Regions from separate parts of the Streptomyces sp. NPDC015130 genome, predicted to be linked through region 2. Evidence: riboswitches for the same ligand, from Rfam matches in the RefSeq annotation. Region 2 holds a riboswitch; each other region holds the start of a gene.
The links. Region 2 has a riboswitch for cyclic di-AMP ahead of ACF08F_RS36315 (transglycosylase SLT domain-containing protein). Riboswitches for the same ligand answer to the same signal wherever they lie in the genome.

Region 1 (10,193 bases), on a different contig from region 2:
AGGGCCGGGTAGTAGCCGCTGCGCTCGATCGCCGCGCGCAGCCCCTGGGTCGTCGTACCGCTCTTCGCCATGGACTCCATCCTACGGGGCCGCGGACCCCCTCAGATCCTCGATAACCCGGCGGACACGGCACTCGTCCCCGACGACCCGGCGGACGGTGCGGGTCCTCAGTAACTCGGCAGGCGGCGCGGGCCGAGGTCGGTGCGGGGCGGGGGCGGGGCCAGGCGGACGGTGGCCCCGAGGACGGACAGTCCGCGCGGGGCCACGACGACCGGCTCCAGTGAGACCGCCACCACCTCCGGGTGGTCGTCGACGAGCCGGGACACCCTGAGCAGCAGCTCCTCCAGGGCCGGGGTGTCGACCGGGGCGGAGCCCCGCCAGCCGAACAGCAGCGGGGCGGTGCGGATGGAGCGTACGAGCTCGGCGGCGTCCCGGTCGGTGGCCGGGACCAGCCGGTGGGCCGTGTCGCCGAGGAGCTCGGAGGCCGCGCCGGAGAGCCCGAAGGAGAGGACGGCTCCGACGGCCGGGTCGATGGCGGAGCGGACGAGGGTGTCGACGCCCCGGGGCACCATCGCCTGGACGACGGGCTGGAGCTCCTCCGGCTTGCCGAGGACCTCGGTCAGCTCGGCGTAGGCGGTGCGGAGCTGCTCCTCGGTGGCCAGGTCCAGCCGGACGCCGCCGAGGTCGGGGCGGTGGCGCAGATGGGGCGCGGTCGTCTTGAGCGCGACGGGGTAGCCGAGCCGGCGGGCGGCGGCGACGGCCTCGTCGGGGGCGGGCGCGGGGAGGGTGGGCAGGACCGTGATCCCGTACCACGAGAGCAACTCCCCGGCGTCCGCGGTGTCGAGGGTCACACCGCGCGTGTCCCCGTCGCCGCCGGCGCCGAGCACCCGCTCGATGAGGGCGGCGGCTCCCGACTCGTCGATGTCCTCGTACTCGGGCACCCGCCCGGGCTCGGCGGCCTGCCGCCGCCACTGCCCGTACCGGACGGCCTCGGCCAGCGCCCGCACGGCGCGCTCGGCGGCGGGGTAGGCGGGGATGGTGGCCTGGGGCCCGGGGATCTGGAGGCCGGGGGCCTGGGATCCGGCGGCCTGGGGTCCCGGGGCCTGGGGTCCCGGGGCCTGGGGTCCCGGGGCCTGGGGTCCCGGGGCCTGGGGTCCCGGGGCCTGAGCGGTTGCGGCTTGGGGGGTGGTCGCTCGGGGGGCCTCGGTCGGCGCGGTGGTGGGCTGCGCCGGGTGCCCTGCGCTCGCGGGGGGTGCGGTGGGGGTGGTGGTGCCGGCCGGGGCGGGGGGTGACGCGGACGGCGGAGTCGTACGGGTCGCCGCCGACGCCGGCCGGGTGCTCGTCGCGACCGCGAGGGCCTCCGCCAGGCCGCCCATCTCGACGTGGACGACGACGACGGGCTTCGCCGGGGCGGGCACGGACGCGACGGCCTCGCGCAGGGAGGCCGCGAGGACCTCCCCGTCACCGGACTCGGTGGCGCCGTTCTCCCCGACCCAGGGGATCGCGTTCACCACGACCGCGTCGGACGTCTCGTCCGCGAGCGCCGCCGCGAGCGCGTCCCGGAAGTCCGCCGGGCCCGCGGCCGTCGTCAGGTCGAGCGGGCGCAGCGGGCGCAGCCCCTCGGTCAGACAGGCGTCGTACGTGAGGAGGCCGAGCGACTCGGAGTTGCCGAGGATGGCGACCCTCGGCCCGGCGGGCAGCGGCTGGGCGGCGAGGAGCAGTCCGGCGTCCACGAGTTCGGTGACGGTGTCGACGCGGATCACCCCGGCCTGGCGCAGCAGCGCGGAGACCGTGGCGTGCGGGATGCGGGTGACGGGCACCCGGTGGCCGGGCGGCGCGCTGCCGCTGTGCCGGGCTCCCTTGACGACCACGACCGGCTTGACCGCGGCGGTGCGCCGGGCCAGCCGGGTGAACTTCCGGGGGTTGCCGATCGACTCCAGGTAGAGGAGGACGACGTCCGTGCCCGGGTCGTCGTACCAGTGCTGGAGGAAGTCGTTGCCGGACACGTCCGCGCGGTTCCCGGCCGAGATGAAGGAGGAGAGCCCCGCGCCGTGCCGGTGGAGACCGGCGAGGAGGGCGATCCCGATCGCGCCGGACTGGGTGAAGAGTCCGATCCGGCCCGCGGCCGGCATGTGGGGGGCGAGGGAGGCGTTGAGCCGGACGTCCTCGGAGGTGTTGATGATCCCGAAGGCGTTGGGGCCGATGATCCGCATCCCGTACGAGCGGGCCTGCCGTACGAGCTGGCGCTGCCTCTCCCGGCCGGCCGGGCCGCTCTCGGCGTATCCGGCGGAGAGGACGACGAGGCCGAGCACGCCGTGCTCGCCGCAGTCGGCGACGACCTCCGGCACGCGCTCGGCGGGGACGGCGACGATCGCCAGGTCCACGGGCTCGCCGATGGCCGCCACGGAGGGGTGGGCCGGGACGCCGTCGAGCTCCGCGGGGCCGTCGGTGAGCGCGGCGTTCACCGCGTGGACGCGGCCGGTGAAGCCGGCGCCGAGGAGGTTGCGGAGGACGGTCCGGCCGACGCCGCCGGGGGTGCGGCCGACGCCGACGACGGCGACGGAGCGGGGGTTGAGGAGCCGCTGGACGGACCGGGCCTCCGCGCGCTGTTCCCGCGCGCGCTGGACGGCGAGGGAGCGGTCGGTCGGTTCGAGGTCGAGGTGGAGCCGGACGGAGCCGTCCTCGAAGCTCCGCTTCTGGGTGTAGCCCGCGTCGGTGAAGACCTTGATCATCTTGTTGTTGGCGGGGAGCACCTCGGCGGCGAACCGCCGGATGTCCCGCTCGCGCGCGACCGCCGCGATGTGTTCGAGGAGGGCCGAGGCGACTCCGCGCCCCTGGTGGGCGTCCTGGACGAGGAAGGCGACCTCGGCCTCGTCGGCCGGGTGCGAGGCGGGCATGCCGCGTTCGTCGATGCGGTCGTAGCGGACGGTGGCGATGAACTCGCCGCCCACGGTAGCGGCGAGGCCCACCCGGTCGACGAAGTCGTGGTGGGTGAAGCGGTGGACGTCCTTGGCGGAGAGCCGCGGGTAGGGCGCGAAGAAGCGGTAGTACTTCGACTCGTCCGAGACCTGCTCGTAGAAGCTGACCAGCCGGTCGGCGTCGTCGGCCGTGATCGGCCTGATGCGCGCGGTGCCGCCGTCCCGGAGCACCACGTCCGCCTCCCAGTGGTCGGGATAGGCGTGCTCCGGTGGTGCCGGTGGTGCCGGTCGATCCGCCGCTTCCGACTGCTCCGACGCGCTCTGCATGGGGCCAGCCTACGGCCGGTGCACGGCACGGGCACCGGTCGCGCGGCGGGTGCCTGCCGTGCAAGGTGGGGAGGGCCGAAGGACGGTGCGGTCCGGGCCGAAGGTCGGTAGGAGCACCGCGCATCCCGTGAGAGACTGGTCTAGACAACCCGCTTGAGACTTGAAGGGCAACACCATGGCTGAGCGCCGCGTCAACGTCGGCTGGGCCGAGGGCCTCCACGCCCGCCCCGCGTCCATCTTCGTCCGTGCCGCCACGGCTTCCGGCGTTCCGGTGACGATCGCCAAGTCCGACGGCACCCCCGTGAACGCCGCCTCGATGCTCGCGGTGCTCGGCCTGGGCGCGCAGGGCGGCGAGGAGATCGTCCTGGCCTCCGAGGCCGACGGCGCCGAGGCCGCGCTGGACCGCCTCGCGAAGCTGGTGGCCGAGGGTCTCGACGAGCTCCCCGAGACCGTCTGACCCCGCCTTCCCGTACGACGAGAACCGCGGCTGCCGGAATCCCGGCGGCCGCGGTTCTCGCGTTTCCGGGGCCGGATTTCCGAGCCGGATTCCCGAACCGGATTCCCGAGGATTCCCGAGGGATCTCGACCCGGTTTCCGGATCCTGCGTTTCCCGGGCCGACTTCCGCGTAATTCCGGGCAGCGCGAAGCAGCTCCGTCGAATTCCTCTTCTTTGTATACGGTGCGCGCGTTAATTCTGACCGCTCGCCGTGTTGACGACATGTTGCGAAACCCTCACACGGCCGCGCTCCGACCCTTTGAGCCGGTGCAGTGCCAGCGAGCGCTCCGCGTGCAGCGCCGTCAGCGCCCTGGCCCGCTCCGCGTCGCCGCGCGCGACGGCGTCCACGATGGCGCCGTGCTCGGACCAGGCCTCCACGGGGTGGGCCGGCTGCTCGACGGCGTACATCCAGGTGATCTTGTGCCGGAGCTGGGTGAGCAGGGCCGTCAGAGCCGGGCTGCCGGAGGCCTGTGCCAGCGTCTCGTGGAACCAGCCGCCGAGCGAGCGCAGATCCTCCCCCTGGCCGCGCCTGGCCCGCTCCTGGCCCAGCCTGACCAGGCCGCGCAGCACCTTCAGATGGGCCTCGGTGCGGCGCTGCGCGGCGCGGGCGGCGCCGAGCGGTTCGAGCAGGGCCCGCATGTCGAGGAGATCGGCCGCCTCCTGCTCGGTGGGCTCGGCGACATGGGCGCCGGCGTGCCGGCGGGTGACGACGAAACCCTCGGACTCCAGGGTGCGCAGGGCCTCGCGGACCGGGACACGGGAGACCCCGTAGCGACGGGCGAGCTGCTCCTCGGTCAGCCGCCCACCCCGCTCGAAGACACCGGAGACGATGTCGTCCCGGATCGCCGTGCACACCGATTGCGCGGGAACGCGCATGTCCGACCTCCGCCTTTGGTCCGCGAGAGACAATTCGGGTGACGCCTGTTCTGCGTCCGTCCCGTGCTCTTCGTGTGCTCGTCCCGTACTCGTTCCGAGCCTGTTCCGAGCTTGTTCCGTGACTCTATTGCAGCGGGCCGGAATTTCCGATGCCCGCATGGAATCCAGGCTCATACATTTCGGTCGCCCGGTCGACGAAAAAGCCCCGGCTCAGTACGAGCCGGGGCTTTTGCGACGCGATCGACGTGGTGTCAGAGGCTGACGCCGCGGGCGCGGAGGTAGGAGATCGGGTTCAGGTCCGAGCCGTAGTCGGATCCCGTGCGTGCCTCGAAGTGGAGGTGCGGGCCGGTCGAGTTGCCGGACGAGCCGGAGACGCCTATCTGCTGACCCGGCTCGACGGTCTGGCCGACGTAGACCCCGATGGACGAGAGGTGACCGTACTGGGTGTACGTGCCGTCGTTCATCCGGATGACGATGTTGTTGCCGTACGCGCCGCCCCAGCCGGCCTCGACGACGGTGCCGGAGCCGACGGAGACGACCGAGCTGCCGTAGGAGGCGTGGAAGTCGATGCCGGAGTGGCTGCCGGAGGACCAGAGCGAGCCGCCGGTCTTGTAGCCGGTGGTCACGTACGAGCCGGCCACGGGGAGCTGGAAGGAGTTGAGGCGGCGGCGCTCGGCCTCGCGGGCGGCGCGCTCGCGCTCCTCGCGGACCTCCTTGGCGCGGGCCTCGGCCTTGCGCTTCGCCTCGGCGCGGGCCTCCGCCTGGGCCTTCTCCTTGGCGACGGCCTCGAAGGCCTCCTGCTCCTGGGCGGCGGCCTGGGCGTCGATCCGGTCCGCGATCGAGTCCTCGGTGATCACCTTGATGCGGCCGGTGTCCTCGGCGGAGCGGTTGTCCGCGTCGGCAGCGAGCGCCGGGGAGGCGAGGGTTCCGATGACGCCGGTGGTGGCGAGCGTCGCGACGCCGGCGATGCCCACGCTGCGGCGCGCCATCCGGCTCGGACCACGATGCTTCCCGGTGGCACGGGTGAACGCCATGTAGAGGCTGATCCTTTCCTTCCCTCTCGCCTACCGGGTTAGCTGACGGGTTCGGAGCAGGAAGGTCTCCTACGAGCCCCTCCGTACGAGACGAAGGCGCCCGATTCACCCCAGGGACTGTGTGGGTCCCCGGCTCCCCAGGCTCGCGCCTGACGGGGACTCGGCGATGACTGTCCGCTGCCGCGAGTGCGGCGCGTACAACTGACGAACAGACGGACCGACGCTATGCGGATCGTCTGTCAATCGGCAAACAGACGCGTCAGTTTGTAAGACATGCCACAGGGCAGACGACCACCCTTGCCCGCAATCCGGACAAACGGGAAGGCCTCGACGAAACCGTGACGTCGAGGCCTTCCGTCGCCGGGTCGGCATGTGCGACCCGGCGGTCGGCGCGTGCGATCAGCCGGTCACCACGGTGACTTCACCGATGCCGAGCGCCCGCACGGGCTCGGCGATCTCCGCCGCGTCGCCCACGAGCACGGTGACGAGCCGGTCCACGGGGAAGGCGCTGACCACGGCCGCGGTCGCCTCGACCGTCCCCGTCTCGGCGAGGCGCGCGTACAACTGGGCCTGGTAGTCGTCCGGGAGGTGCTGCTCGACCTGGTCGGAGAGCGTCCCGGCGACCGAGGCGGCCGTCTCGTACTTGAGCGGTGCCACGCCCACCAGGTTCTGCACGGCCGTCTCGCGCTCGGCGTCCGTGAGGCCCTCCGCGGCGAGCGTCCGCAGCACCTTCCACAGGTCGTCAAGTGCCGGGCCGGTGTTGGGGGTGTCGACGGAGCCGCTGATGGCGAGCATCGACGCGCCGTTCCCCTCGGCGTCGGAGCGGAGCACCTGCCCGAAGGCCCGCACGCCGTACGTGTAGCCCTTCTCCTCGCGCAGGACCCGGTCGAGGCGGGAGGTCAGCGTGCCGCCGAGGCAGTACGTGCCGAGGACCTGGGCCGCCCAGACGCTGTCGTGGCGGTCCGGACCGATCCGGCCGATCAGCAACTGGGTCTGCACCGCGCCGGGACGGTCCACGATGACGACCCGTCCGGTGTCGTCGGCGGTGATCGGCGGCATCGCGAGCGTCTCGGCCGGCTCGCCGGTCCAGGCGCCCAGCGTCTCGGCGAGGACCTTGTCCAGGTCGACGCCCGTCAGATCGCCCACCACCACGGCGGTGGCCGTGCCGGGACGGACGTACGCCTCGTAGAAGGCACGCACGGCGGCGGCGTCGATCGCGGAGACCGTCTCCTCCGTGCCCTGGCGCGGCCGGGACATCCGCGAATCGGCCGGGAAGAGCTCCTTGGAGAGCTGCTTGGCGGCGCGGCGGGCCGGGTTGGCCGTCTCGTGCGGGATCTCGTCGAGGCGGTTGCGCACGAGGCGCTCGATCTCGGTCTCCAGGAACGCCGGGGCGATCAGCGCCTCGGAGAGCAGCCCGAGCGCCTTGGGCAGCCGGGAGACGGGCACCTCGAGGGAGACCCGGACGCCCGGGTGGTCCGCGTGCGCGTCGAGCGTGGCACCGCAGCGCTCCAGCTCGGCCGCGAACTCCTCGGCGTCGCGCTGGTCCGTGCCCTCGGAGAGGGCCCGGGCCATGATCGTGGCGACGCCGTCGAGACCGGCCGGCTCGGCGTCCAGCGGGGCCGGCAGGAAGAGCTCCACGGCCACGACCTGCTGACCGGGGCGGTGGCTGGTCAGCACGGTCAGGCCGTTGGCCAGGGAGCCGCGGTCCGGGGCCGGGAAGGCCCAGGGCCTGGCGACGCCCGGCTCGGGCTGCGGGTGGAAGTCCATGCTCGTCAAAGACACGGCAGCGTCGGTCACTGGTCCGCTCCCTCTCCCTCGTCGCTGTCGCTCTCGCTCTGTTCGGTGGCCACCGGCTCGTAGACGAGCACCGCGCGGTTGTCGGGGCGCAGCCGGGCCTCGGCGGCCGCCCGCACCTCCTCGGCGGTGATGTCGAGGACCCGGTCGACGGCGGTCAGGGCGAGCTGCGGGTCGCCGAACAGCACGGCGAACCGGCACAGTTCGTCGGCGCGGCCCGCGACGGTGCCGAGCCGGTCGAGCCACTCCCGCTCCAACTGGGCCTGTGCGCGCTCCATCTCCTCGGGCGTCGGGCCCTCGGCGGCGAAGCGGGCGAGCTCCTCGTCGACGGCCGCCTCGATCTGCGGGACCTCGACGCCGCCGGAGGTCTTGACGTCCAGCCAGCCCAGCGAGGGCGCCCCGGCGAGCCGCAGCAGGCCGAAGCCGGCGGCGACGGCCGTACGGTCCCGGCGGACCAGGCGGTTGTGCAGACGGGAGGACTCGCCACCACCGAGGACGGTCAGGGCCAGGTCGGCGGCGTCGCACTCGCGCGTGCCGTCGTGCGGGAGCCGGTAGGCGGCCATCAGCGCGCGCGCCGGGACCTCCTCGACGAGGACCACACGCTGCTCCGAGCCCATGACGTCGGGCAGCGAGCCGTCGCGCGGGGGCCGCTTGCCGTCGTGGGAGGGAATGGAGCCGAAGTACTTCTCGACCCAGGCGAGCGTCTGCGCCGGGTCGATGTCGCCGACGACCGACAGCACCGCGTTGTTCGGCGCGTAGTACGTGCGGAAGAAGTTCCGCGCGTCCTCCAGCGTCGCGGCGTCCAGGTCCGCCATGGAGCCGATCGGCGTGTGGTGGTACGGGTGGCCCTCCGGGTAGGCCAGCGCCGTCAGCTTCTCGAAGGCCGTGCCGTACGGCACGTTGTCGTAGCGCTGGCGGCGCTCGTTCTTGACGACGTCCCGCTGGTTCTCCATGGACTCGTCGTCCAGGGCCGCCAGCAGCGAGCCCATGCGGTCGGCCTCCAGCCAGAGCGCGAGCTCCAGCTGGTGGGTGGGCATGGTCTCGAAGTAGTTGGTGCGCTCGAAGCTCGTCGTGCCGTTGAGCGAGCCGCCCGCGCCCTGCACCAGCTCGAAGTGCCCGTTGCCGTGGACCTGCTTCGAGCCCTGGAACATGAGGTGCTCGAAGAGGTGGGCGAGGCCCGTGCGGCCCTCGACCTCGTGCCGCGAACCGACGTCGTACCAGAGGCAGACCGCGGCGACCGGGGTCAGGTGGTCCTCCGAGAGCACCACGCGCAGGCCGTTCGCCAACCGGTGCTCGGTCGCTGTCAGGCCGCCGGAGCCGGCCTCGGCCGTGGCCGTGTGACCCATGGGCATGTACGTCCCTTCGATCGCGATGTGAAAAAGTCCTGCCACTGTATGCAAGCGCGCCGACACCTCGCGAAGTTCCCGCCCCTTCCAGATGTCCCTCTTCCGGGTCGCGGTCGGCGTTGTCGGTGGCACGGTCCACAATGGTCCGCGTCAGATCAACCTTGTTGGTGAAGGAGCCGCAGCCGCGATGGCCCGCCGCAGCACGAAGACACCGCCGCCGGACGACGCGTACGAGGAGAGGATCCTCGACATCGACGTCGTCGACGAGATGCAGGGCTCCTTCCTCGAGTACGCGTACTCGGTGATCTACTCGCGCGCGCTCCCCGACGCCCGCGACGGCATGAAGCCCGTCCAGCGCCGCATCGTCTACCAGATGGGCGAGATGGGCCTCCGCCCCGACCGCGGGTTCGTCAAGTGCGCCCGCGTCGTCGGCGAGGTGATGGGCAAGCTCCACCCGCACGGCGACGCGTCGATCTACGACGCCATGGTCCGCATGGCGCAGCCCTTCTCCATGCGGCTGCCCCTCGTCGACGGCCATGGCAACTTCGGCTCCCTCGGCAACGACGACCCGCCCGCCGCCATGCGGTACACGGAGTCGCGCATGGCCCCCGCCGCGCTGCTGATGACCGAGTCCATCGACGAGGACACCGTCGACTTCTCGCCGAACTACGACGGCCAGGAGCAGGAGCCGGTGGCGCTGCCCGCCGCCTACCCGAACCTGCTGGTCAACGGCGCCTCCGGGATCGCGGTCGGCATGGCGACCAACATGCCGCCGCACAACCTCGGCGAGGTGATCGCGGCGGCCCGCCACCTGATCCGGCACCCCGGAGCCGACCTCGAGACGCTGATGCGCTTCGTGCCCGGCCCCGACCTGCCGACCGGCGGCCGGATCGTCGGACTGTCCGGCATCAAGGACGCGTACGAGTCGGGCCGCGGCTCCTTCAAGATCCGCGCCACGGCGACCGTGGAGACGGTCACGGCCCGCCGCAAGGGCATCATCGTGACCGAGCTGCCGTTCACGGTCGGCCCCGAGAAGGTCATCTCCAAGATCAAGGATCTGGTCGGTTCCAAGAAGCTCCAGGGCATCGCCGACGTCAAGGACCTCACCGACCGCAACCACGGCCTGCGCCTCGTCATCGAGGTCAAGAACGGCTTCGTGCCGGAGGCGGTCCTGGAGCAGCTCTACAAGCTGACGCCGATGGAGGAGTCCTTCGGCATCAACAACGTGGCGCTCGTGGACGGCCAGCCGCTCACGCTCGGCCTCAAGGAGCTCCTGGAGGTCTACCTCGACCACCGCTTCGAGGTCGTCCGCCGCCGCTCCGAGTTCCGCCGCACCAAGAAGCGCGACCGGCTCCACCTGGTCGACGGCCTCCTCGTCGCGCTCGTCGACATCGACGAGGTC
Region 2 (10,193 bases):
CGACCGTGCCGCCGACCTTGCGGACCTCGTCCGCGAGCCCCGCCGGGAAGGCGCCGAAGCCCCAGGCGACACGCCCCGGGCCGGTGATGCTGATCGGTCCGTGCCGGTACTCCATCGCCGGGTACGACTCCGTCCACGCCCCGGCCGCCTCCCGCATCTTCAGCCCGGCCTCCAGGGCGAGGCCGTAGGTCCAGCCGGTGCCGAGGAAGGTGAACTGCTCGGCGGTGCGGACCGCTTCGTCGAGCGGGACCGAGAGCGCGCGCTCGGCGTCCTCGACGGCCTCCGCCAGGGAGCGCACCCCGGCGGGCAGGGCGTCCTCGGCCTCCAGGTGCGCCCGGAACAGCGCGAGCGCCGTCGTCGCGAAGCGGGTCTGGACGACCGACTCCTCGTCCGCGAAGTCGAGGACGGCGACCTCGTCGGCGAGGTCCATCACGGGGGTCGTGGGGTCGGCGGTGAGCGCGCCGGTGGGCACCGTGCCGCGCAGTCGCGCGAGAACGGCGAGGACCTCGCTGGTGGTGCCGGAACGGGTGATGGCGACGACCCGGTCGTAGCGGCGTCCGTAGGGGAACTCGGAGGCGGCGAAGGCGTCGGTCTCGCCGTGTCCGCCCGCCTCGCGCAGCTCGGCGTAGGCCAGGGCCATGAACCAGGAGGTGCCGCAGCCGATGACGGCGACGCGCTCACCGCGGCGGGGCAGGGCGGCGGCGTGCTGGGGAAGGGTGCGGGCGGCCTGGCGCCAGGTGGCCGGCTGGGAATCGATCTCCACGGCGGTGCGAGAGGTGGTCATGCGGGACTCCTTGCAAGAAGTGTGCGCGATGCTTGTTCGAAAATGCGTGAAGGTGGACTCATTCAAGCAGATCCGAGCATGCCGCTGCCAGGGTTGACGCGTGTCGGCGGATAGAATCGGACGCGCGCACGATCGGGAGGGGATGGACCCATGTCCAAGCACGAGCGGTGGAACGCACTCCTGGAGCTGCTCGCGGCCTCGGGGAAGGTCGAGGTCGAGGAGGCGGCGACCATGCTGGAGGTCTCCGCCGCCACCATCCGCCGGGACCTCGACGAACTCGCCGAGCAGCAGCTGCTCGTACGGACGCGCGGCGGAGCGGTCGCGCACGGCGTGTCGTACGAGCTCCCGCTCCGCTACAAGTCGGCGCGGCACGCCTCGGAGAAGCAGCGGATCGCCGCGGCGGTCGCCGATCTGGTGACCCCGGGAGAGGTCGTCGGGCTCAACGGCGGCACGACGACGACGGAGGTGGCCCGGGCCCTCGCGCTGCGGTTCGCGAGCGGCCGCGCGGAGACGCCGGGCGCGGCCACGGCCGGGCCCGCGCTGACCGTGGTCACCAACGCGCTCAACATCGCCGGCGAGCTGGCGGTCCGCCCACAGATCAAGATCGTCACGACGGGCGGGGTGGCCCGCCCCCAGACGTACGAGCTGGTCGGCCCGCTGACCGTCGGGGTGCTCAACGAGGTGGTCCTCGACGTGGTGGTCCTGGGCGTCGACGGGGTCGACCCCGAGCTGGGCGTGATGGCCCATCACGAGGACGAGGCGAGCATCAGCAGGCTGTTCGCCGAGCGGTCGAGCCGGGTCGTCGTCGTGACCGACTCCTCCAAGATGGGCCGCCGCGCGTTCGCCCGTATCTGCGGTCTGGACCGGATCGACCTCCTGGTCACCGACAAGGACATCTCCGCGGAGGCCACGGCGCAGCTGACGGAGGCAGGGGTGGAGGTCCTCACCGTCTGACCCGGCGGTGGATCCCGAACCCGACCACCATCGGTATTGGTATGAGGTCGGACCAATCCCCACGTTGACTTTCTCAGGCCGCGCACTGTTGTCCAAGCAATTACCGCACGGCTGTATACCTTTAAGCTCCCCTCCCCCATCATGTCTCCCGACGTGCCGCGCGGGCACGCCGTGACAGGAGAGGCGGGGCATGCTTCCCATCAGCCGCAGGGGATTCGTCGGGATCGGTGCGGGACTCGTCGCCGGGGCCGCACTGCCGCCCGGCCGGGCGTCGGCCGCTGCGCGCGCCGCGACGGGCACGCTCACCACCGACGTCCGGCACGTGGTGATCCTCATGCAGGAGAACCGCAGCTTCGACCACTACTTCGGCACGCTGCGCGGCGTACGGGGCTTCGGCGACCGCGCCGCCGGCAATCTCCCCGGCGGCTGGGGCATGTTCAACCAGCCCAACTGGGGCGGCCGGCACTACCCGTGGAAGCTCAGCGACACCCCGCCCGCGGGCGGCGTCGACGGCGAGACGCTCGCGCAGTGCAACGGCGACCTGCCCCACAGCTGGACGTCCCAGCACGCGGCCTGGAACAAGGGCCGGATGGACAACTGGGTCATGGGCGTGGGCAACACCCGGACGCTCGGCCATCTCGACCGGGAGGACATCCCCTTCCATCACGCGCTCGCCGACCATTACACGATCTGCGACGCGTACTTCTGCTCGGCGCTCAGCGCCACCGGCCCGAACCGGACGTTCCTGTGGAGCGGGAAGATCGACGGCTCCAGCAAGGACGGGGGCGAGGAGTCGGGGCTGACCTGGGAGACGTACGCGGAGGCGCTCCAGCGGGCCGGGGTCAGCTGGAAGGTCTACCAGAACGCGCAGGACAACTACGGCGACAACGGCCTCGCCTACTTCAAGAAGTTCACCGACGCGCGCCCCGGCGATCCGCTGCACGACCGGGGCATGGGCTCGGTCCCCAGGGTCACCGGCTCGACGCCGGACGACATCGCCGCGGCGATCCGCGCCGACGTCGTCGCGGGCACGCTGCCGCAGGTCTCCTGGGTGGTGGCGAGCGAGGCGTTCTCCGAGCACCCGTACGCGCCGCCCGGGGACGGCGCCCACTTCGTCGACCTCGTCTACCGTGCGCTCGCCGCCGACGCCGAGGTCTTCGACTCGACGGTGCTGTTCCTCAACTACGACGAGAACGACGGCTTCTTCGACCATGTACCGCCGCCCGTCGCCCCGCCGGGGACACCGGGCGAGTACCTCGACGGCGTGCCGATCGGGCTGGGCTTCCGCGTCCCGATGATTGTCATGTCCCCGTGGACCCGGGGTGGCTGGGTGAGCTCCGAGGTCTTCGACCACACCTCCGTGCTGCGCTTCATGGAGACCTGGACGGCGGCCCTCGGCACACCGGCCACCTGCCCGAACATCAGCGCCTGGCGCAGGAAGGTGACGGGTGATCTGACCGGGGTCTTCGACTTCGCCAACCCGGTGTACGGAGTGCCGGCCGGCCTGCCCTCCACGGCGAAGGTGATCGGCCAGGCCACCTGCGCCCCGCTGCCGAACCCTGCGCCCCAGAACAACGCCCTGCCCGCGCAGGAGTCCGGCAGCCGTCCGGCGCGCGCCCTGCCGTACCAGGTGAACGGCAATCTGGACCGGTTCGAGTTCGGCGCCGCCGGCAAGATCCTGGCCTGGTTCTCGATGACGAACCAGGGGGCGGAGGCCGAGCGGGCGGCGCACTTCTCGATCCACCCGCACCAGCACCGCGACACGGCCGCCTGGCAGTACACGGTCGACCCGGGCGGCACGGCCTCCGACTACTTCAACATCGGCCTCGGCTCGGGTTCCGGTAAGTACGACATCTCGATGATGGGCCCCAACCGCTTCCTGCGGCGGTTCATCGGCGACGCCTCGAAGGCGGGCAAGGCCGTGGAGGTCGCCGCCCGGTTCGCGCCCGAGTCGGGAACGGGCCGGACGGCCCTGTGGTTCAGGATGACCAACGCCTCGGCCGGACCGGTGACGTTCACGATCCGCTCGAACGCCTACCGCACGGACGGGCCGTGGACGTACACGGTCCCGGCGAACTCCAGCCGCGAGGACTTCTTCAACGCGGTGGCCCACAACAACGGCTGGTACGACTTCACGATCCTCGCCGACATCGACGGGACCTGGTCGCGCCGGTACACCGGCCACATCGAGACCGGGTCGCCGAGCGTCACCGGCTGACCGACGCTCACCGGCCGGCCTGCTCGGCGCGGCGGATCGTCGCGTCGAGCAGGCCCAGCGCCTCGGCGGCCGTCCGGCCCGGGGCCCGGTTCCAGGGACCGATCAGTTCGCGCCACCCCTGCGACCGCAGCTCGGCCATGATCCAGGCCGCCGCCTCGTTCATGGTGTCCGCGCTGCCGTAGCCGAGGCGGTGGGCGGCGAGGAGCGCGCCGCAGACGCAGCGCGCTCCCCGCACGTCGCGCAGCTTGTACGGGGCGTTCTGCCAGCCCCATTCGGTGAGCACCAGCCGCGCGTAGCCGAGGTGGACCGAGGGGCGCAGCTCGGGGCTGCCGATCCGGCGCCAGGCGTGCAGACGGTCCGGGAGCACGGCTCCGATCCGGCCGGGGAGCGTGCGTCCGGTGGGGGCCGGCGGCGGCAGCGCGTCAAGCGCGTCGGAGACGAGCCGGTCCACGGGCACGCTGAGCAGGGCCCTCCAGTCGGCGGGTGCGGGCCGGCCGGGTGCGGGCACAGGGGCGGCCTCCGGGACCGGAGCAGAGGCGGGTGCGGGGGCGGGTGCGGGGGTGGTCCAGTCCGTGACGATCCGCTGCCAGGTGGCGCTCTCGAAGAGAGCGGCGGCCTCGCGGTCGAGGGCGTCCGGGCTGAGCGGGGCGGAGGGGGTCGGCATGCGGATGACTCCTGTGTCGGGTGCCTCCATCTTTCAAGATGAATGTCTGGTTTGCGACTTTTGCGCACCCGACTCGCCCCCTTCCACCCCGACGCGGACGAACGGCTCACCGGGGCCAATTTCCACCCATTTACTTACCAACGGAATTACAGCCCATATTCGGACATTGCTCTCGTGGTGACGCGGTTCACTTTCCCCGGCCCCCGTCGGACGGCCGCACGCCCGCAGGCCGTACCGCACTTGGAAGTTCACCGGGGCCGCGGTCAGGTCGATCTTGAATTCTCCGAATTCGGAGATCCAATTCCATGAGCGGCCGAACTGATCCTCTTGTTATCCGCCGCAATGCTGGCCTACGGTCACCCCCATTCGAGCGGAACGCCTAATCCTGCCGCCGTTCGAAACACCTCCCTTTCACCCGACGGCAGGAGCGGGGGACCCACGAATTCGCCGGTCCGGATTCCGGAACGGCTCGGGGTGAAGCCGCGTGTGCGCGGCCGGACATCTCCCGTCCGAACCCGACAGCTCACCCCGCAGGCGCCGGAGAGGAATCCGTCATGCCTGCACACGGTAAGCACCGCCGCCCCCGACACCGCACCGTCTCCCGGGGCCTCGCCCTCGCCGGCACGGGCGGCGTCGCCCTGGCCCTTCCGCTGGTCATCCCCGCCACGGCCGGCGCCGAGACGGTCTCGGCCGCTCCGCAGGCCGTCGCGCAGCCCTTCGCCGCACAGCCCGTCGCCGCGCCGGCCGCCGCTCCCTCGGCCCCCGCAGCCGCGCGCACGTACACCGTGGTGAGCGGCGACTCGCTTTCCCTGATCGCCCAGAAGAAGGGAATTCAGGGCGGCTGGAAGTCTCTTTACCGGGTCAACAAGTCCGCCGTGGGTGACAATCCGTCACTCATTCACCCCGGTCTGGAACTGACGATTCGTCGGGATTCCGCGAAGTCCGCCCCCGCGCCCGCCGCCGCGCAGAAGAAGACCGCCCAGAAGACCGCGCCGAAGACCGCTCCGAAGAAGAGCTCCGCGTCGGCCGAACGGGCGAGCCGCTCCGAGCGCCGCGCCGCCGCCCCGGCCGCCGTCTCGGGTGCCTCCGCCGCCGCGCCCGCCGTCCAGGCCGCACCGGTCGCCGCCGCCCGGTACGCCGACAACCTCGACGGCTGGATCCGCGAGTCGCTGGACATCATGGCCCGCAACGGCATCCCCGGTTCGTACGACGGCATCCTCCGCAACGTGATGCGCGAGTCCTCCGGCAACCCGCTGGCCATCAACAACTGGGACTCCAACGCCGCGGCCGGCACCCCGTCGAAGGGCCTGCTCCAGGTGATCCAGCCGACCTTCGACGCCTATCACGTGCCGGGCACGTCCACGGACCTGTTCGACCCGGTCGCCAACATCACGGCCGCCTGCAACTACGCGGCGGACCGCTACGGCTCCATCGACAACGTCAACGGCCCCTACTAGGGCGTGTTGCGAAAGTAGCGCCGGCCGCCCGAAGGGCGGGCCCGACGGCGTCTGGTGCGTGCGATCGCAAGGCGGAGGGTCGCCCCGATACTGGATGTATCGGGGTGATCCCGACAACGCGGCGAGCGTGCGTGCCAGACGCCGTCGGGCAGGCGGGACTTTCGCAACACGCCCTAGGACGTCAACGGACCTCGCGACGCCCGAACCACTCGGCGAACCAGTCCGTGGCCAGCTCCGCCACCTCTTCCAGGGCCCCGGGCTCCTCGAAGAGGTGAGTGGCGCCGGCGACGAGGGTCAGCCGGTTCTCACAGCGCAGCAGGGCCTGCGCACGCTTGTTGAGGTCCAGGACGAGCGCGTCCCGGCCGCCCACCACGAGGAGGGTCGGGGCCCGCACCCGGGCCAGGTGCTCGCCCGCCAGGTCGGGCCGGCCGCCGCGCGAGACGACGGCGGCGACATCGGAGGCGGGATCGGCCGCCGCCCACAGGGCGGCGGCCGCGCCCGTGCTCGCCCCGAAGTAGCCGAGCGGCAGCGCGCCGCCCTCGGGACGTCCGGCCAGCCACTCCGTGGCGCTCGTCAGCCGTCCGGCGAGCAGCGGGGTGTCGAAGACGCGTGCCCGGTCGGTGGCCTCGGCCTCGGTCAGCAGGTCGAACAGCAGCGTCCCGAGCCCCGCCTGGTTCAGGGCATCCGCGACCGCGCGATTGCGCGGGCTGTGCCGGCTGCTGCCGCTCCCGTGGGCGAAGAGGACGATGCCGGTCGCGCCGTCGGGGACGGCGAGCCGCCCGGCGAGAGTGGCACCGGTCGCCGGGATGCGGACGTCCGTGTCCCGCACGACGGGGCCGCGCGCGGCCCGGCCGCGGGCGAGACAGTCGAGCACCTCCTCGTCGGACGTCTGCGTGAAGTCGCGGTAGAACTGGCCGATCGCGTAGAAGAAGTCGGGCTCACGGACGCTGACGGTCTCGTCGGCCTCTCCCCCGAGGCGGGCGTTCCAGCCGGGCGGGGCGACCGGGACGGCGAGGACGATCCGTGCGGCACCCTTGGCGCGGACCACCCGGCAGGCGGCCAGCGCCGTCGCGCCCGTGGCCAGCCCGTCGTCCACGACCACGACCGTCCTGCCGTCGAGCGGAACGGGCGGACGGTCGCCCCGGTAGCGCCGGGTGCGCTGTTCCAGCTCGACGTGCTCGCGCTCCTCCACGGCCGCGAGGTCCCGCTCGCCCACGCCGGTCTCGCGCAGCACCCGCTCGTTGAGGACCCGCACCCCGCCCTCCCCCAGTGCGCCCATCGCGAGCTCCGGCTGATCCGGCACCCCCAGTTTGCGCACGAGGCAGATGTCGAGGGGCGCGCCGAGCGCGTCGGCGACCTCGGCCGCCACCGGTACGCCGCCCCGCGGGAGCCCCAGGACCACGACGTCCTGGTCCTTGAGGTGGCCGAGGCGGGCGGCGAGCCGGCGGCCCGCGTCGGTGCGATCGCTGAAGTCCATGGTCCGCCGCCCTTCCGCACGCGGCCCGGGCGCGGGAGGAACGGTGTGCGCCGCCCTGCCCGTCTCTCCAGGGTAGACGGCTCGCCGCGACGGGACAGGTCAGCGCGACTGCAGGGCGTCCAGGGCGACGGCCTGGGCTATCGCGAGCCGCCGGTCGAGCGCCGCGTCGGCTATGTCCACGACGTACTTGTCGACGACCGAGAGGCGCTTCTCCACGGACATGACGTGCCGTCCCGCCTCGGCGAAGTCGAAGTGGTACGGCACGACGAAGGGGAGCAGTTCCGTGAAGGGCAGGAACTCCCAGCCGCGCCGCAGGATCGCCACGGTCGCGTTCCGCTCCTGCCCGGTGGTCTCCTGCGGCTCGCCCTCCCGCTCCAGGTGCCAGGTGCTGCGCAGCAGGGACCGGCCGAAGTCCTTGCGGAAGCCGCCCAGCCGCGTGCCGGACGCCCCGTGGACGTCGTAGGTCGCGCCGAGGTCGATCACCTGCCGGGCCCGGAAGGTGAAGAGGACCTGACGCATGGATTCGTCGGTGTAGAAGGTGACGTGCTCCTTGAAGGCCATCCGCTTCTGGTGGGCGAAGGCGACCAGTTCTCCCTCCTCCCCGTCCGGGCCCATGGTGTGCACCAGGTAGCGGTTGGCCATCAGGGTGACCTTCTGCCGCACCAGGAAGCGGTGCTGCGACTGTGCGAGGCCCATCGGTGGTGCTCCTGCCGTTCCTGGACGGTCGGTCGGTGACCGTCCCGTGGGGATGAGAGCACGATGATCCGATGCGGCGGCGGTCCGCCGCTGTCCTCGAAAGTCGCGGACCGCGTCGACCTTCGGATGGGGTCGTTCCCGGCGCGGCAAGTCCGTCGGGCGGCCCGACCGGTCCCGTCAGGCGGCCCGAAGGGTCCCGTCAGGCGGCCAGGCCGGTCCCGTCAGGCGGCGAGGAATGCCTCGATGGCCTCGGCGAGGGCCTGCGGGGTCTCCTCGGGGGCGTAGTGGCCCGCGTCCTTGAGCACTTCGAGGCGCGCGTTCGGGTACCAGCGCAGCCAGGTCGCCTCCATCGCCTCGCTGCCGAGCGCCGGGTCGTGGGCGCCGACGACGAGGAGCACGGGGGTCGGGTTGTCGCGGACGCGCTCGTGGAAGTCGGGCTTGGACCAGGAGTCCAGGTAGGCGCGGAACGCCGTCTCCGAGGAGCGGCTGACGGAGCGGTCGACGAGGGCGCTCAGCCAGGAGTCGTCGTACCGGCCGCCGGTGGTGTTGTCGATGATCGCCCGCCGGTTCGCCGGGGACCCGGCGGCGCCGGCGAACAGCTCCCAGGTCTCCCCGTCGAGCGGGAATCCCGCGGCGGAGACCGGTGAGATGCCGATGAGGGAGCGGACGCGGTCGGGCGCGTCGAGGAGCATGAGCTGGGCCGCCTTGCCACCCATCGAGTGCCCGATGACGGAGAACGAGTCCCAGCCGAGGTCGTCGGCGACGGCGAGGGCGTCGGCGGCGACCTCCTCCATGGTGTAGGCGCCCTCGGTGTCGCGGGCCTCGCCGTAGCCGCGGCAGTCGACGAAGGCGTACGTGCCGGCGGTGTCGTCGAGATGGGCCCGCAGCGGGGCGAAGCTGGTGCGGTCGCCGAACCAGTTGTGGAGGACGAGGGCCCGGCCGGGGCCTTCGCCTTGAACGTCGTACGGAAGAACCCGGCCCGTCATCGTGCCCCCTGGCAGCGAGGTGGTGGCGCCGCGCGTCCGCGGCGGCGCCCATGGTCGACGACCGAGTGTGACGGGACGAGCGCGTGTGGTCAACAAGGCCGGACGGACACGGGGTGCGCACGGGGCGCGAACGGGGCGCTCGGGCGGTCTCACGCGCCGTGCCCGAGATGCGGCGCCTTTCACGGCAGGGGCATCCTGGCTGTGTGACCTCGCACGGCACGTCCGGCCCCGGCCCGGCGGGCGGTACCGGGCGTCCGTCCGGGTACGGGACTGCCGACGGGCCCGCTTCGGGCGCGCTGACACGAGCCCTCGCGGACACCTCGCTGCGGGCCGTCGAGTCGGTCGGCGGGTACGCGGGCGGGGTGTACATGCGGTCGGAGACACCGGGTCTGCTGCGGCTCGCGATCCTCGTGGGGCTGCCCGGGCCGCTGTTCCGTCCCTGGTGGCGGATGCACACCAACAGGCCGTTCCCGGTGGCGGAGGTCCATCGCTCGGGGCAGGCCGTCCACCTCGACGACGTCGAGGACGCGATGCGGCGGTTCCCCCAGCTGGTGGCGAGCCTGCCGTTCCCGTTCGCCTCGCTGTACGCGCCCGTGGTCGCGGGCCGCGAGCGCTTCGGGGTCCTCGTGGTGCTGCGGGCGCCGAGACGGGGCGAGGGGGTGAGCGCGCGCGACCGGGCCCGGATGACCAGCGCCGCCGTCCGGCTCGGCGAGAACCTGGCCGCCCTCACGGCGCACGGGACCGCGGCCGAGTGGAACGGTGACCCCATCTGCGTACAGCTCTCCACCGGCAACGCTCCGCCCGTGCGGTTCGGCTCCTTCGACTGGGACCTGGACTCCGGCACGGTCAGCATGGACGGCGGGCTGCGGGAGATCCTCGGGGCCGGGGTGACCTCGCCCTGCTCGATCGAGGTGCTCACCTCGCGGCTGGACGCGGAGGACGCGTACGCGCTGTGGG
Region 3 (10,193 bases), on a different contig from region 2:
GACCATCGGGAAATACCAGCACGAGTTCCACGGCCTTCCCGTGTTCGACTTCCCGGGCGTACTCGCGGACCCCGACGACAGCGCGGCCACGGCCGTCGAGCTGCCCGACGCGGAAGCGGTCGCCTGGCGGATCTCCGCCCCGACGTACAGCGACCCCGGGGACGAGCCCTGGGAGCCGCTCTTCGAGCGGTTCCTGAAGACGGTCGACGCGGAGCGGGTGCGCGCGCTGGTGGTCGGGGGCTGGGACGAGCCGTACGAGACCTCGTCCTCGTTCGTCGTCGAGGCGCTGGTCGCCGCCCGCGACCGGCTCACGGGCCTCCGGGCGGTGTTCCTCGGGGACATGACGGGCGAGGACTGCGAGATCTCCTGGATCGTGCAGTCCGACGTGACGCCGCTGCTCGCCGCCTACCCGGCCCTGCGGGAGTTCGGGGTGCGCGGGGGCACCGGGCTGCTCTTCCCGCCGGTCCGGCACGAGGGTCTGGAGACCCTCGTGGTCGAGACGGGCGGCCTGCCCGCCGCGGTCGTGCGCGGGATCGTCGGCAGCGAGCTGCCGGCTCTGGAGAGCCTCGAACTCTGGCTCGGCACCGACGAGTACGGCGGCGACGCCACCGTGGAGGACCTGGCGCCCCTGCTCGCCGGTTCGGGCTTCCCCGCCCTGCGCCACCTGGGCCTGTGCAACAGCGTCATCCAGGACGAGATCGCCGCGGCCGTGGCCGGCGCCCCGGTCGTCGCCCGGATCGAGCGGCTGGACCTCTCGATGGGCGTGCTGACGGACGAGGGCGCGGCCGCCCTGCTCGACGGGCAGCCGCTGACGCATCTCGCCCACCTCGACCTCTCCCACCACTACCTGTCGGAGGCGATGGGCGAGCGGGTGCGCGGAGCGCTCGTCCCGCACGGTGTGACGGTCGACCTGGACGACGCCCAGGAGCCGGACGACGACGGCGACGGCGAGGTCTACCGGTACGTCGCGGTAGCCGAATGACCGACCGCCCGCGCCTCGTCGTCGTCGGTGATCCGGCGGGCCGCCGCGTCGCGTTCTTCCAGGACGCGCTGCGGGGCGCCGGGCTGCCCGGGGCGCGGGTGGTGTCCTGGCCGGACGTGCTGTGCGGCCGGGCGCGGTTCGCCGCCGGCGAGACCGTGCGGCTCGACTCTCCCGGCGAGGACCCGGAGGCCGACCGGCTGCTGCGCGGGGTCGACGACCCGGCCCGGGTCGAGGGCTCCGGCCGCTGGTACGCCCACTTCACCGCCGCCGTCGCGGAACTGGCGGAGACGGTCGGGGACGCGGGGGCCGTGCTCGTCGACGACCCCCGTGAGTTGGCCCTCCTGTTCGACAAGCGGCTGAGCCACGGCCGGCTGCGGGGGGCCGGTGTGCCGGTGCCCGAGTCGCCGACCTCCGGGCCCGCCGCCCCGGCCGTGGGCGGCTGGGAGGACCTGCGGTCGCTCCTCGGCACGGCCGGGCTCCGGCGGGTGTTCGTGAAGCTCGCGCACGGCTCCTCCGCCTCGGGGGTCCTCGCGGTGGAGTCGAACGGCGCGGGCCGGATCCAGGCGACGACCTCGGTGGAGCGCGGTCCGGACGGGCGCCTCTTCAACTCCCTGCGGGTGCGGCGCTACACGGGCGAGCGGGAGATCGCCGCGATCGTCGACGCCCTCGCGCCCGACGGGCTGCACGTCGAGCGGTGGCTGCCGAAGGCCACGCAGGACGGCCGGGCGGCAGACCTGCGGGTGGTGGTGATCGACGGCCGGGCCACCCATGCCGTCGTCCGTACCAGCCGCTCCCCGATGACCAATCTGCACCTCGGGGGTGCCCGGGGCGATCTCGCCGCCGCCCGGGCCGCGATCGGCTCGGCCGGCGCACGGTGGGAGGACGCGCTCGGCGTGTGCGAGGGGGCCGCCGCCGCCTTCCCCGGCACCCGGTGTGTGGGCGTCGATCTGCTGCCGGCCACCGGCTGGCGCCGCTTCGCGGTGGGCGAGGTCAACGCCTTCGGTGATCTGCTGCCCGGGCTCACGGGCCTGCCGGGCGGCACCGCCGAGGGCCTCGACACGTACGCGGCGCAGGTCGCCGCGCAGTTCCCCGGAGCGGGCCGCGCGACGGCGGCCCCCCACGGCTCTCGACCGAGCACCCCATGAACACCACGAACGAGCACCACAGGAACGAGCACCACGTGAACCAGCCCGACATGAACGCGATCGTCGGCAGCCACGACCTGCTCCTGGTCACCCTCGACACGCTGCGCCACGACGTGGCGGCCGAGCTGGCGGCCGAGGGGCGCATCCCGAACCTGGCCCGGCACCTGCCCGGCGGGGTCTGGGAGCGGCGGCACGCGCCCGGCAGCTTCACGTACGCCTCCCACCAGGCGATCTTCGCCGGCTTCCTGCCGACCCCGGACAGCCCGGGACCGCACCCGCGGCTCTTCGCGGCCCGCTTCGCGGGCAGCGAGTCGACCGCCGGCGGGACCTTCGTCCACGACACCCCGGACTTCGTCTCGGCACTCGCCGGCGAGGGCTACCGGACGGTCTGCGTCGGCGGCGTCGGCTTCTTCAACAAGCAGCCGCCCCTCGGCTCCGTCCTCCCCGGCCTCTTCCAGGAGAGCCACTGGGAGCCGTCCTTCGGCGTCGCCTCCCCGACCTCCTTCGAGTCCCAGGTGACCCGCGCCGAGGAGGTCGTCGCCGCGCTCCCTCACGAGCGGCGGCTCTTCCTCTTCGTCAACGTCTCCGCGCTGCACCAGCCCAACTGGTTCCATCTGCCCGGCGCGACCCGCGAGGCCGGGGACTCCCGGGCCACGCACGCGGCGGCCCTCGAATACGTCGACCGGCACATCGGACGGCTCTTCGCCGCCATGAGCAGCCGGCGGCCCTGTTTCGCGATCGTCTGCTCGGACCACGGCACCGCCTACGGCGAGGACGGCCACACCGGTCACCGGCTCGGCCACGAGGTCGTGTGGACCGTGCCGTACGCGCAGTTCGAGCTGGCGGGCCCGGAGCAGGAGGCCGCGGCATGAGCGACCTCACGACCCCGCGTCCGTACCGGAGTTACGTGTACGCCTACCCGCACAAGACGGCGTACCGCCCCCTCCCGGCCCCGGCTCCCACCCTCGCCGAGCTCTGGCGGGACCAGCCGAAGGACGCCCTCTCCCTCTACGCGCACATACCGTTCTGCGAGGTCCGCTGCGGCTTCTGCAACCTCTTCACCCGCATCGGCGCCCCCGACGAGCTGACCACCCGCTACCTCGACGCCCTCGACCGGCAGGCCGCCGCGGTCCGCGAGGCGCTCGGCGACGCGGACCCGGTGCGGTTCGCCACGGCCGCCTTCGGCGGTGGCACGCCCACCTTCCTCACCGCCGCCGAGCTGGAGCGGCTCTGCGACATCGCCGAGAAGCGGACGGGCGTCGATCTGCGGGCGGTGCCGCTCTCCGTCGAGACCTCGCCCTCGACCGCGACCGCCGACCGGCTCGCGCTCCTCGCCGAGCGGGGCGCGACGCGCCTCAGCATCGGGGTGCAGAGCTTCGTGGAGGCGGAGGCGCGGGCCGCCGTGCGGCCGCAGCGCCGCGCGGACGTCGAGGCGGCCCTCGGCCGGATCCGGGACACCGGGGTCCCCGTCCTCAACATCGACCTCATCTACGGGATCGACGGCCAGACCGATCTGTCCTGGCGTTCCTCGCTCGACGCGGCGCTCGCCTGGCGCCCCGAGGAGCTGTACCTCTACCCGCTGTACGTCCGGCCGCTCACCGGCCTCGGCCGGATCTCCCCGGCCGACCGGCGGCGGGCGGACCTGGAGTGGGACGGGCAGCGGCTGCGGCTCTACCGGTACGGCCGGGACCACCTCCTCGCCCACGGCTACGAGCAGGTGTCGATGCGGATGTTCCGGCGGACGGACGCCGCTCCCCTCGGCCCCGACGACTACGCGTGCCAGACGGACGGCATGATCGGGCTGGGCTGCGGGGCACGCTCGTACACCTCGGCGCTGCACTACTCCTTCGACTACGCGGTCGACATGCGCGAGATCCGCTCGATCATCGACGCCTACACGGAGCGCGAGGACTTCTCGCGGGCCGAGGTGGGCCGGTGGGTCGACGCGGAGGAGGCCCGCCGCCGCCATCTGCTGCAGTCGCTGCTCCAGGCCGAGGGCATGCCGGTCGCCGGGTACGAGGAGCGGTTCGGCTCCTCCCCGTTCACGGACTTCCCCGCGGAGCTGGCCCTCTTCGAGGCCCTCGGCTGGCTCGACGCGGACGCCCCGGCGGGGCTGCTGCGGCTCTCGCCGGAGGGGCTCGCCCACTCGGACGGGCTCGGTCCCGAGCTGTTCTCGCCGGACGTGCGGGCCGCCATGGCCGCGTACGAGCCGAAGTAGGCGGCGGCCGTGGATCTGACGCTGCTCTACCGCGGCCCGCTCTCCTCCTGCGACTTCGACTGCCCGTACTGCCCCTTCGCGAAGCGCCGGGACAGCCGTGAGCAGCTGCGCGCGGACCGGGCCGCGCTCGACCGGTTCACCGGCTGGGCCGCCGCGCAGACCGGCGACCGGCTGCGGATCCTCTTCACCCCGTGGGGCGAGGGCCTGGTGCGCTCCTGGTACCGGCGCGCGCTGGTCGACCTGTCGCGGCTGCCGCACGTCGAGCGGGTGGCGATCCAGACCAATCTGAGCTGCCGGACCGACTGGCTGGCGGAGGCGGACCCGGAGACCGTCGCCCTCTGGTGCACGTACCACCCGGGCCAGACGCCGTACGAGCGGTTCCTCGGCAAGTGCCGCGAGCTGGCGGACCGGGGCGTCCGGTTCAGCGTGGGCGTGGTCGGCCTGCCGGAGCACCGGGAGGACGCCCGTCGGCTGCGCGCCGCCCTGCCTCCGCACGTCTACCTCTGGGTGAACGCGGCCGAGGGGCACACGTACACGGACGCGGAGGCCGAGGAGTGGACGGGGATCGATCCGCTCTTCCCGTACAGCAGACGGCCGCACCGCTCGGCGGGGCTGCCGTGCCGCACCGGCGAGTCGGTGGTCTCGGTGGACGGCGAGGGGACGGTGCGGCGCTGCCACTTCGTCAAGGCCGAGCTGGGAAACCTGTACGACGGTTCGTACCGGGCCGCGCTGCGCCCCCGGGCCTGCCCCCTCGCCGTCTGCGACTGCCACATCGGCTACGTCCATCTGGAGACGCTGCCGCTGTACGACGTGTTCGCCGGCGGGGTCCTGGAGCGGATCCCGGCCGGCGGGCCGCCGTCCCCCGGAGGGGATCTCCTCAGAGGGGCATGAGGTCGGGGCGCTTCGCCTCGACGTGGTCGCCCGAGCTCTCGCCGCGCAGCCTGCGTCCGATCCAGGGCACGAGGTACTCCTTGGCCCAGTGGATGTCGTCGCGGCGCACCTCAAGCGGGCCGCGCGGGGGCTGCGGCGGCCAGGGCTGGTCCGGGTCCGCGGGCACCGGCAGGCCGATGACCTGGGCGGCGCGCAGCGCGACCCGGGTGTGGCCGTCGGGCGAGAGGTGCAGCCGGTCGTCGTCCCAGGCCCGGCGGTCCTGCACGGACCGGAGGGACCACAGGTCGAGGACCGGGCAGTCGTAGCGGTCCGCGATGGCCCGGACGTGCGCGGTGTAGGTGGCGATCTTCCCGCGCAGGTGCTTGAGCACGGGGATGTCGCGGGTGTCGAAGCCGGTGGTCACCATGACGGTGCCGACCGCGGAGGTGAGGTCCGCGACGGCGCGCTCGAAGCGCTCGGCCACGTCGTCGGGGTCGGTGCCGGGCCGGATGATGTCGTTGCCGCCGGCACAGAAGGTCACCAGGTCGGGGGCGAGTTCCTTCGCCCGGGGGACCTGTTCCGCCACGATCTGGTCGAGCAGGCGTCCGCGTACGGCCAGGTTGGCGTAGCGGAAGTCGTCGTGCTCCGGCAGCTGGTCGGCGAGCAGGACCGCGAAGCGGTCCGCCCAGCCGACGTACGTCCCGTCGGGGCCGGGGTCTCCGACGCCCTCGGTGAAGCTGTCACCGATCGCCGCGTACGACCCGAATGCGTTCTTGTCTCTTGATCTCGAATCGTCTGCCACGGGAGCACATCCTTCCCTTTCGGATGTGACCTACGCGACCGTAAGGAGGGGTTGACGGTGGGTGACATATGCCACCGATAAAGAAATTGCCAAGCCGGAATAGGCCGGGCACACCGGTGGCCCGGCACAGGGGTGCCGGGCCACGCGGGTGAGCAGGTACGTCAGATGGAGACGCCGTGCTGGCGCAGGTACGCCAGCGGGTCCAGGTCGGAGCCGTAGCTCGGCGAGCTGCGGATCTCGAAGTGCAGGTGCGGGCCGGTGGAGTTGCCGGTGGAGCCGGACAGGCCGATCTGCTGGCCGCCGGTCACGGACTGGCCGGACGAGACGGAGAGGGAGGAGAGGTGGGCGTACTGCGAGTAGGTGCCGTCGGCGTGCTGGATGACGACCTCGTTGCCGTAGGCGCCGCTCCAGCCGGCCGAGACGACGTTGCCGGCGCCGACGGCGCGGACGGTCGTGCCGGAGGAGGCGATGAAGTCGACACCGGTGTGGTAGCCGGAGGACCACATGGAGCCGGAGGCGCGGTACGGGGTGGAGATGCCGCCGCTGACGGGGGCGACCCAGCCGGTCGAGGAGCCGGCGTCCGACTGCACGGCGGCGGCCGGGGCGGCGGCGCGCTGGCTGCTGCGGGAGGCGCGGGTCTCGTCGCCGGAGCCCTGCGTCGACCCGCTCTTCGGGGCGGCCTTCGCGGCGGCCTTGGGCGCGGCCTTCGGGGCGGCCTTGGGCGCGGCGCTCTTCGGGGCGGCGGTGTTCTTCGCGCCGAGGGTGAGCTTCATGCCGGGAAGGATCAGCGAGGGGTTCTCGCCGACGACCTGGCGGTTGTCCGCGTAGAGCTTCTGCCAGCCGCCGGCGAGGTGGTGCTCGGCGGCGATCTTCGACAGGTAGTCGCCGCTGACGACGGAGTACGTCTTCGGCGCGGCCTTCGCGGCGGCGGGCGCGGCCTGGAGGGCGGCGGGCGCCTTCGCCTGGGCGACGACGGCCTGGGCGGGGACGGCGGCCGGGGCGGCCTGCTCGGCGGCGTGGGCTCCGGTGGCGCCGAGGAGCGGCAGCGCGACGACGGCGCCTCCGGTACCGGCGGCGACGAGTCCACGCGTGAGCGGGTTGATCCTGGGACGGCGGTGCTTACCCTTCGCGGGCATGGCGAATTCCTCTCCGGCGCCTACGAGGTGAGCTGTCGGGTTCGGACTGGAGATGTCCGGCCGCGTGTCCACGCGGCTTCACCCCGAGCCGTCCTGTTGTCGCGGGACCGGCGTACTTCCTGGGTCCCCCGCTCCTGCCACACATGGGATGAGTGCGGATTCCGGACGGTGGCAGGATTCGGCGGTCCGACCGGATTGACGGTGACGCTAGACGAGCGGGGTCGGAGCGAACAAGCCGCAGATTTCCACCGGCATTACAGGGGCCGCATTCCGTCCGGAATTCCGGTCACCCTCCGTCGATGACGGTCCCTCGATTTCCCTTTTCCGTACGGAAATTGCTCCGGGCCCTCGGCCACGATCCGTCACTTCTATGACCCTGCTCACGCGCCGGCGCCCATCTCGCCCTCAACCAGGGCGCGTTCGACCTAACGGTCAATTTCGGACAGATCGCCCATTCCCGTCCGAGGGGGTGCGCCGACCCCGCCCCACCTGGATGATTGCCCCAGGAACCGATCTCGCATCGGGCCCCCGAACGACGACCCCCCAGGAGCATCCGTGACGCAGCAGCTGCCGCAGGTCCCGCCCACCGAAGCGAACGAACCCGAGCTGGCCGAGGTCCGCAACTTCCGGGACGTGGGCGGCCTGCCGACGACGGACGGGCGCGCCGTGCGACCCGGCCGGCTCTTCCGCAGCGGCCACCTCGCCCACGCCACCGAGACCGACGCCGCCTTCCTCGCCTCTCTGGGCCTGCACACCGTCTTCGACTTCCGCAACGAGGCCGACCGCAAGGTCGAGGGCGCGGACGTCGAACTGCCCGGCGTGCGGAACGTGAACATCCCCCTCAACGACCCGGCCGACGGCAAGGAGTTCTGGAAGCTGGTGCGCGACGGCGACATAGCGCAGCTGCGGGAGATCCTGGGGGACGGCAAGGCCGCGACCCGAATGTCCGACTCGTACCGGAAGATGGTGGTCGAGCGGACCGAGGAGCACAGCCGGATCCTGCACTCCATGGCCGAGGAGAGCGTCCCGGCCCTGATGCACTGCGCGGCGGGCAAGGACCGCGCCGGCCTCTCCATCGCGATCACCCTGCTCGCCGTCGGCGTCGAGCGCGAGGCGATCGAGGCGGACTACGTGAAGTCGAACGACCCGCACCGCCGCTACAAGGTGCGCCGCAGCTCCACCGCCGCGGACGCGATGTCGCCCGAGGTGATGGAGCTGCTGAGCCCGCTCTTCGACGCGCGGGTGGAGTATCTGCGGGCCGCCCTGGAGACGATCGAGGCGACCTGGGGATCGGTCGAGACCTACCTCACGGAGGGGCTCAAGCTGGCCCCCGAGACCCGTGAGCGGCTGCGGGAGCGCCTCCTCACCGAGGCGTGACCCCGCCGGGTCAGGGCCCCCGGGCCCTGACCCCTACCGGTTCTGGCCGCCCAGCATGAACAGCAGGTAGAGGAAGCCGGCGAAGAGGTGACCGGCGATCAGGTAGGCGAAGAGGCGGAGCACGAGCCCCTTGGGGAACTTGCCCTCACCGCGCTCTTCGCCGGTGACCGGTACGGACTTCTCGGACATGTCGTGCCTTTCTTCTCGGACGGGATCACGCGGTCTCAGCGCCGGTGCGGCGTTCCGTCCCCGAGGCACAGCTCGGCGACGGGACTCTGCAGCAGGGTGTGCACGAAGAGCAGCTCGGCCCCGCCGGAGGTGGCGGCGCCGATGCGGTGCGGGGTCAGCGAGTCGAAGTGCGCGCTGTCCCCCGGATCGAGGACGTGGACGGCCTCGCCGAGCGCGAGCCGCACCCGCCCCTCCAGGACGTGGATCCACTCCTCACCGGGGTGGACCCGCACGATGTCGGCCCGGGTGGCGTACGGCACGTGGACGCGCAGGCACTGGAGCGCCCGCCCGGCGCCGCCGGCCTGCCGGTAGATCCAGCCGTCGGCCTCGACGGGCTCGGAGCGGCCGGCCCGGACGACGGGGTCCCGCTCGGGGGGTGCCTCGCCCAGGAGCTCGGAGACCGTCGTACCGTAGATACGGGCGAGGCCGAGCAGCATCGGCAGCGAAGGCTGCCGGTTCCCCGTCTCCAGCCGGGAGAGGTGGGCCGGCGAGAGACCGGCCCGCTGGGCGGCGGCCTCCAGGGTGAGTCCCCGGCGGCGGCGCAGGGCCCGCAGCTGCGGGGCGACGTCGGGCAGGACGCCGGGGGTGGCGGTGTCCGGGGAGATCTCCCCGGGGACGTGGTCCATGTGTCCATTGCGCCAGGATCATGCCTCTGAGGCAAGTTTCTTGCCCCAGAGGCAAAGACCTTCGCGCTAACGCTGAGCGACCGCCTGCTTCACCAGGGTCCTCCCGAAGTCCCACATCAGCCCGCCGCCGCCGTGGGCCTCGTCCATGACCGCCGTGAAGGCCGTGACGAACCGGTCCACGTCCGTCTCGTCGACGACCAGCGGCGGGATCAGCTTGATCACCTCCAGACGGTCCCCGGAGACCTGGGTGAGGATGTGGTGCCGCTGGAGCAGCGGCACGACGACCATCTGCGCGAAGAGTCCCTTGCGGGCCGTCTGCAGCATCGTCCAGCGGCCGCGGAGCCCCAGCGAGGACGGCCGGCCGAACTCGATCCCGATCATCAGACCGCGCCCGCGGATCTCGTGCAGCAGCTCGTAGCGGGGCACGAGCTCCCTGAGGCGGCCCGAGAGCAGCTCGCCCATCCGGCGGGCGTGGGCGACCGTGCCCTCGTCCTCCATGACCGACAGGACGGCGAGCCCGGCCGCCATGGCCTGCGCGTTCGCCCCGAAGCTCGCCGAGTGGACGAGGACCCGGTCCATCGAGGAGTAGACCTTCTTGAAGATCCAGTCCTTGCCGAGGGTGGCCCCGACCGGCACGTAGCCGCCGGAGAGCGCCTTGGCGACGCAGACGAGGTCCGGCTCGACCCCGGCCTCGTGCTGGTACGCGTAGAAGTCGCCGGTCCTGCCGAGGCCGGTCTGCACCTCGTCCGCGATCAGCAGCGCGCCGTGCCGGTGCAGCAGCTCCTGGGCGGCGAGCAGGAAGCCGGGCG

Region 1: it holds a riboswitch for cyclic di-AMP, as region 2 does, so the genes downstream of both, ACF08F_RS31645 (M23 family metallopeptidase) here and ACF08F_RS36315 (transglycosylase SLT domain-containing protein) in region 2, are expected to answer to the same signal.
Region 3: it holds a riboswitch for cyclic di-AMP, as region 2 does, so the genes downstream of both, ACF08F_RS17810 (peptidoglycan DD-metalloendopeptidase family protein) here and ACF08F_RS36315 (transglycosylase SLT domain-containing protein) in region 2, are expected to answer to the same signal.

Annotation. Positions count from the first base shown of each region.
Region 1 is NZ_JBIBVC010000019.1:143,660-153,852, reverse strand. Features, by position in the region: gene ACF08F_RS31665 (DUF5998 family protein) at 1-71, opposite strand, end outside; gene ACF08F_RS31660 (GNAT family N-acetyltransferase) at 168-3,245, opposite strand; gene ACF08F_RS31655 (HPr family phosphocarrier protein) at 3,421-3,702, shown strand; gene ACF08F_RS31650 (GntR family transcriptional regulator) at 3,934-4,617, opposite strand; gene ACF08F_RS31645 (M23 family metallopeptidase) at 4,869-5,651, opposite strand; cyclic di-AMP (ydaO/yuaA leader) riboswitch at 5,664-5,827, opposite strand; gene ACF08F_RS31640 (M16 family metallopeptidase) at 6,051-7,418, opposite strand; gene ACF08F_RS31635 (M16 family metallopeptidase) at 7,445-8,797, opposite strand; gene ACF08F_RS31630 (DNA topoisomerase (ATP-hydrolyzing) subunit A) at 8,979-10,193, shown strand, end outside.
Region 2 is NZ_JBIBVC010000028.1:44,427-54,619, forward strand. Features, by position in the region: gene ACF08F_RS36295 (SIS domain-containing protein) at 1-784, opposite strand, end outside; gene ACF08F_RS36300 (DeoR/GlpR family DNA-binding transcription regulator) at 935-1,738, shown strand; gene ACF08F_RS36305 (phosphocholine-specific phospholipase C) at 1,929-3,956, shown strand; gene ACF08F_RS36310 (hypothetical protein) at 3,964-4,620, opposite strand; cyclic di-AMP (ydaO/yuaA leader) riboswitch at 4,987-5,170, shown strand; gene ACF08F_RS36315 (transglycosylase SLT domain-containing protein) at 5,175-6,077, shown strand; gene ACF08F_RS36320 (alpha/beta family hydrolase) at 6,259-7,554, opposite strand; gene ACF08F_RS36325 (hypothetical protein) at 7,654-8,250, opposite strand; gene ACF08F_RS36330 (alpha/beta fold hydrolase) at 8,472-9,236, opposite strand; gene ACF08F_RS36335 (SpoIIE family protein phosphatase) at 9,440-10,193, shown strand, end outside.
Region 3 is NZ_JBIBVC010000007.1:366,013-376,205, reverse strand. Features, by position in the region: gene ACF08F_RS17840 (STM4015 family protein) at 1-982, shown strand, start outside; gene ACF08F_RS17835 (STM4014 family protein) at 979-2,127, shown strand; gene ACF08F_RS17830 (STM4013/SEN3800 family hydrolase) at 2,178-2,999, shown strand; gene ACF08F_RS17825 (STM4012 family radical SAM protein) at 2,996-4,345, shown strand; gene ACF08F_RS17820 (STM4011 family radical SAM protein) at 4,355-5,236, shown strand; gene ACF08F_RS17815 (SGNH/GDSL hydrolase family protein) at 5,223-6,017, opposite strand; gene ACF08F_RS17810 (peptidoglycan DD-metalloendopeptidase family protein) at 6,179-7,153, opposite strand; cyclic di-AMP (ydaO/yuaA leader) riboswitch at 7,158-7,347, opposite strand; gene ACF08F_RS17805 (tyrosine-protein phosphatase) at 7,709-8,530, shown strand; gene ACF08F_RS17800 (DUF6126 family protein) at 8,564-8,719, opposite strand; gene ACF08F_RS17795 (helix-turn-helix domain-containing protein) at 8,755-9,384, opposite strand; gene ACF08F_RS17790 (aspartate aminotransferase family protein) at 9,451-10,193, opposite strand, start outside.